One region of the Priestia flexa genome, then DNA from elsewhere that is predicted to be linked to it. Evidence: riboswitches for the same ligand, from Rfam matches in the RefSeq annotation. Region 1 holds a riboswitch; the other holds the start of a gene.

Region 1 (3,153 bases):
AGACCGTTCATTCGTTGAAACTTACCTTGGTTTAAACGCCTATCAATGAAAGAAATCCAGCGCCCAAACCACCTGACAGGATGCGGCCAATTTACGGGATCTCCGATAATAGCATCTAATACAAGCGCCATTGAGATAGCTAGCAAATGCGCTACAATTAATTGTTGAAAGTCCATACACATCACCTTTTTTGAATGGTTTCAAGTAAACTTAGCTTAACGAGCTTTCCTACCGCTTGTCCCAGAGCCGTCATGGACCCACCGTACTCATACATGCTACCGGTTTGGCTTGCGGCAATACAAATGCTATCAGTAGATGTTCCTGTCGCAAGCGTCTCTGTGTTCGAATCTTGCACTCCCAGCTCGTAAAGCATTCGCGTTTTCACTTCCGTTGCTGCGATAAACAGCTGTAAAAACGCAGCATCCGTTAATTTCCCGTCAATAAATATGAACATATTAATCGTTCCAGGCCCTGAAGAAAATGGAGTAATATCATCAGACGTCAAATCAACGGCATTACCAACTCCGGCAGTAATAATAGATGAGACTGTAAGACTATCTTTACAATATGTATAAACCGATTTGTTCCGTAAATAAACAGCCGTCATCAACCCTACTACTTTATCATAAACGAAGCCTTTTTCTTTTAAAAATGCTCTATATTCTTCAGCAGGTGAATCAGCACGGTAGTATTTGTGTACAAAACGATTATAAAAAACGTTAGTCTCAAGCATACCATCTCCTAGTACGCCTGAACTGTACGCTTTAAACGGTATACTTGTTTTCATCGTTAATAATTCATCATCCTGCTCAAGACGTAACGATAAAAAAGGACCAATTCCTTTTTGAATTGGAATATGGTCCTTTTCTCGATTAATTATACACCTCAGGATATACGGCTTTCGCGAACTCTTCTAACCCTTCTACAATTCGTGGTCCAGGTCGATTTGTTTTATTAGAATCAACGTTTACGATTTGATTTTCTTTTACAGCTGTAATATCGCTCCATGCTGGACGATTTTTGATTTCGTTGGCGTCACCATCATATGTTGTAACGATTGTATCTGGATTTAGCTCAACCACTTTCTCTTCCGAAAGTTTTACCCATCCCTCTTCATTTCCAGCTACGTTTTCTGCTCCGATTATTTTAATCATTTCATCCATAAACGTACCTTTACCAGTTGTATAAATCTCAGGCGCAGGTGAAACCTCTACCCATACTTTCTTACGATCTTCGTCTTTAATTTCTTTCGCTTTTTCTTCAATTTCTGAAACAGCAGCTTTCATTTCTTTTACTGTTTTATCTGCTTCATCTGTTTTGTTCGTTAGTTTTCCGATGTTCCCAATCGTTTCATACACGGTATTGAAATCAGTTGCATCATTTACAACAAATAATGGAATACCAGCACTTTCAATTTGCTTAAAAACTTCATCCGACATTCCCATGCTTGAACCATGAGCTAACACAAGGTCTGGATTTAATGCAATAACTTTTTCTGCGTTGATATTCATATCTCCTACCTGCTCTTTTTCTTTCACGCTTGCAGGATAATCATCGTTGCTTGTTACTCCGATTAATTCTTTTTCAAGACCTAACTCATAGACGATTTCCGTGTTACTTGGCATAAGAGAAACAATTTTCTTGGGTGCTTGTTCAACCGTTACTTCTTCTCCTCTTGCATCTTTAACCGTAACAGCTTGCTCTTCTGATTGCTTTGTTTGCTCTGTTTGTTTGCTTCCTTCATCAGTTGCCCCACATGCTGCAAGAACAACAAGGAACATCGCAACAATAACAGATGATAACCACTTTTTCATTTTGATAACCCCTCCTAATTATGTATCGGTTATGAAGTCGCTCAGCACACATAAAAAAACTTTACTTTCAATCGAAAGTAAAGCAGGTAACGTTAAATGATGCGAATGACTTTCGCATTGTTTATGTACGTCAAATACCCTGCTTCCCCTCTCCTCGAAGGTTTCACAGTTGACAATAAGGCAGGTCTCCTGACTTACGTATATGATGTACTAAGCCTTCCCATTTTTCAAACAGTGGCATCTTTAGACATCTAACGTTTACAGTGGCGGGACCGCGTTGGACTTGCACCAAACTTCCCTTTTCACTCAATGTTAAAATTGAGACCTTATTGCTTCACGATTATTCACCTGTCTTAGTATAACGCACTCCATTCAAAATGGAAATAGAAAATCGACATAACTTTCATACATTTTAGGTCAGAAGTTCTAGCAAAGTAATAGTAAGATATAAACATTTTTGCTATTGTATCATTATGATAGGCTGAAAATTTAGGGGTAAGTCTTTGGAGTCTGTGAAAAGACTCTTTTTTTATAGCCTAATTACTTTTAAACAGGAGGGTTTTCCACGCCTACACCAACCCATCCTTCTTTGGTGGGACCGTATACACCAAAAGGTTCAATTCCAGCTTGACGCATAAGTACCGTAACTTGTCCACGGTGATGAATAATATGTTTGATCAATCCCATTAAAATTTGAGCATTCGTCTCTTGTCGACCAAAGGCTGTTTGAACTTCTTTTAACGTTTCATCTGTCCACTGCTGGTTAATAGCTTTCGCTGCTTGTAAGCTAATTCTATTGAAAACTCCAGCAATCTCTTTAGCGGAAGAGGGTACATGTTCAGCATTTTCTAGCTAATCTATCTCCAACCCAAAATGAGCCAAATAGTCTGGAATATTTGTTGTAAAGTGCCACACAATTCTTCCTAGAGTACGACCTTCTGTATAAACTTTTTGAGTTAACGCCTGATCAGTTAGGCCTTCTAAAACTTTTTGAGTTAGCATGGCTTCGCGGTTCCACTCTTTAATAAAATCTTCTACTGTTATGTACATTCAAAACCCCTCCATATTACCATGTATTCCCACATTTAAATTATAAAACATACGTTCGTGTTCTACAAGCTTGTTTTTTATCTAATAAAGTGTTTAAAGACAAGAAAGACTCTTAAAAAATAAGAGCGGGACGTTTAGCAAAACTCTATACAAAAAAAGCTACTTGCTTATGTAAACAAGTAGCTAATCAACTTAGATTGAACTTAAAAACTCACGCACTGCTTCAGGTGTTTTTGCATTTGCACTATGAAGATGTGCAATTTTCTCACCATTTTTATAAACAAGAAGA
Region 2 (3,153 bases), 1.1 Mb from region 1:
CAAGCACATCACGAACGGCCAGCGGCTCTTTCCCTTCTGCTACGCGTACGCGGCTAATGTAGTCAGCTGTCGCTAAAATACCTCCAAGATTATCAGAAGGATGTCCCCATTCTGCCGCTAGCCACGTATCGTTGTAATCCAGCCAGCGGATGATGCAACCAATGTTGAACGCAGCTCGAATTGGATCTAACTCAAATGACGTTCCCGGCACCCGACTGCCATTTGGTACAACTGTTCCTAGAACAATGGGGCCGAGGAGCTTTGTGCACTCTGGATAACTAAGCGCCAGCATCCCGCATCCAATCGTATCAAGCAGGACATAACGAGCGGTTTGGAACGCTTCTAAACTCTTAATCTCTTTATGAAGAACGTAATCTGCGATTTCCTCTAATAAAACATCCGTTTTGACTTGCTCATTCGTTTTCAACATGTGCATCTTTCCTTTCTCCTCAAATTTATTTATGATAGAAATGGGTATTCGCCAAAATATCCATTCGGTGAGTGGCCGTGAACAACCCCAAATTGTTAAAAGCGGCGCTCGCCTACATAATGTACGCGCGGTCTAAAAAGTCGATTATGTTCATGTTGCTCAATAACATGCGCACACAACCCTACCGTTCTAGCACTGAAAAAGATCGGTGTATAAAGTGAAATAGGAATACCAAGCATCCAATAGACAGGTGCTGCGTAGTAATCCAAGTTCGGATAAAGACCTTTTTCACGCTTCATAAGCTCTTCGCCCGCTTCGCACATGCGATAAAGACGATTATCTCCTTGCAGGTCGCATAGCTGTTTGAGCGACTCTTTCATCATTAAAGCCCGCGGATCAATTTTGTTCATATACACGCGATGGCCAAATCCCATGATACGCTCTTTTTTATAAAGCTTAGCGATCAGCAGCTCTTCAAATTTATCTACAGTACCAGCTTCTAAAAGCAGTTCCATTACCGCTTCGTTAGCTCCTCCATGCAGGTTTCCTTTTAAAGAAGCAACCGCTCCTGTCAATGCACCGTATAAATCAGACTGAGTAGAAGAAATGACTCTCGCTGTAAACGTGGAGTTTGGCATCTCATGCTCACTATATAAAACAAGTGAACGATCAAAGATTTGCTCTTCCAGAGATGATGGCTTCTTCCCCGTAATCATGTAAAAGAAATTTGCGCTATACGATAACTCTTTAAGCGGACGAATCGGCTCTTTCTTTTCGATTAAACGGTAGCTGTTCGCCACAATCGCAGGCACTTTGCCTAACAGCTTGTAAGCACGGCTTTTATTTGCCGATAGAGAACGATTATCAAGCCCTTTATCAAAGCCTGAAAGAAATGAAATTCCTGTTCGCAAGCCATCCATTGGATGCGTGCCATTAGGGAGTAAGCAGAAGACATCCAACAGTTCATCTGGAATCTCGTACTCCCCTTTTAACATTTCTTCAACTAGTTCCTTCTCGTTAATATTCGGCAGCCTTTCTTCTAGTAAAAGGTAGATCATATCGAGGTAGCTCTTTGATTTTGATAGCTCAATCAGGTCATACCCTTGAATAATAATTTTCCCCTGTTGGGTATCAAGAAATGAAATCTTTGTTTCAGCAGCCACAACGCCTTCAAGTCCCGGAAAAAACCTCGCTTCAGTCTCCATCTCTCTTTTCCTCCATTCCAAATATCTCTTCACCTACTGTTTTGTAAGCCTTTTCAATATTGTGTAAAAAAAGAGCCTTCTTTTCAGCATCCCCCCTCTTGTCTACCACAAAATCTCTTAACTCCTGATAATAGTCTGAAAGTGTACAAGGGTTCTCTGCCACTACGTTATTCATAATGCTCGCTTTGAAGTAATTCACAAAATACTCAACTGATCCGTCCACAGCTGCTCACCTCCATCACGCGTACCCGCTAAAAAAGCAATAAAAAAACAACTTCCCAAAGAAGTTGTTAAGCCGCGAGACAATACTCAAATAAACATGTTTTTAAATCATTTTTAAAACATGTTTGTCACTTCGCACTTAACACCCCCTATCCGCGTAGGTATTGATGCATGCTAAAACAGGCAGGTCTCCTGGCTTATGATCATCGCTCTTCGAACCTTCCCATCTTCATTTCCATGAAAACAGTGGCTTTTTCGAATCGCTCCCAAATACAGTTGCGGGACAGCGTCGGATTCCAACCGAACTTCCCTTTTAAGCAGATGAAAGACACCTTTCACCTACACCTGTTTCTACATCGATATTATTTTCACTTTAAACATATCAAATTTTATAAATTTTTACAATTTTTATTTTAAAATGCACTATATATGTATTTATTTGGAAATTAAACCTTATCTATATATTTTTATTTTATGCTATACTTATTAACTGGACTTTTTGAATTTATTTACATAATAAAAGTTCAGAATATACACAACTGGGGGCATCAATATGTATAAAGAAAAATGGTACCACTCTGCGTGGTTTATTGGCGTATTATTCGCTTGCTGGCTATTAATCATTCCACCGATTGTTGGAATCATTCTCATTATTCAGCGTCATAAATCATGGAAAGCATTCCAAACACGCTTTCAAGAAAGCAATCTTGATCAAATTTTAGATGCAAAAGCTACGTTACAACAGTTAAATAAGGATATTAACGAAGCTACATCGAAAAAAGAACGTTTGCTATCTGAATATGAAGACATTCAATCCGTTACCACTCTAGTGGATGACAAGAAAAAAATTGAAGAAAAAATTAAAGAATTTAATTTAAAATGCCAAGGCATTATTAATGAAACAATGACTGCTCAAGAAAAGTTAATTGTTGTTCAAGATGAGTTGTTAATGCAATCATTTGGCTTTTATGAACCAAAATATAATTTTGAGAACTCTGAAGCTTACAAAGCTAAGTTGGATGATATTCGAAAAGAACAGAAGCTGATGGTTACAGAAAAATCCGCTACGAATCATTCCTTAGATTGGACTATTGGTAATGATAAGAAAAAAGGAAAAGAATTTATTTTGGATACCATAAAATTAATCCTGCGAGCGTTTAATAACGAATGCGACAATATCATTTCTAAAGTGAAATTTAATAATATTGAAGTTAGTGAGAAAAGAATTCATAAAGTATATGAAGATTTAAATAAGCTAACTGATATGCAGCGTGTGTTCATTAAGAGAGAATACTT

Evidence for each region. Region 1 has a riboswitch for cobalamin ahead of LZP85_RS06500 (ABC transporter substrate-binding protein). Riboswitches for the same ligand answer to the same signal wherever they lie in the genome.
Region 2: it holds a riboswitch for cobalamin, as region 1 does, so the genes downstream of both, LZP85_RS00880 (hypothetical protein) here and LZP85_RS06500 (ABC transporter substrate-binding protein) in region 1, are expected to answer to the same signal.

Annotation. Positions count from the first base shown of each region.
Region 1 is NZ_CP090431.1:1,277,371-1,280,523, reverse strand. Features, by position in the region: gene cbiB (adenosylcobinamide-phosphate synthase CbiB) at 1-176, opposite strand, end outside; gene LZP85_RS06505 (adenosylcobinamide amidohydrolase) at 182-787, opposite strand; gene LZP85_RS06500 (ABC transporter substrate-binding protein) at 873-1,814, opposite strand; cobalamin riboswitch at 1,977-2,158, opposite strand; partial or broken gene LZP85_RS06495 (DinB family protein) at 2,361-2,864, opposite strand; gene LZP85_RS06490 (thioredoxin family protein) at 3,057-3,153, opposite strand, start outside.
Region 2 is NZ_CP090431.1:178,158-181,310, reverse strand. Features, by position in the region: gene LZP85_RS00890 (bifunctional 2-methylcitrate dehydratase/aconitate hydratase) at 1-430, opposite strand, end outside; gene mmgD (citrate synthase) at 526-1,635, opposite strand; gene LZP85_RS00880 (hypothetical protein) at 1,625-1,858, opposite strand; cobalamin riboswitch at 2,023-2,221, opposite strand; gene LZP85_RS00875 (SNIPE associated domain-containing protein) at 2,411-3,153, shown strand, end outside.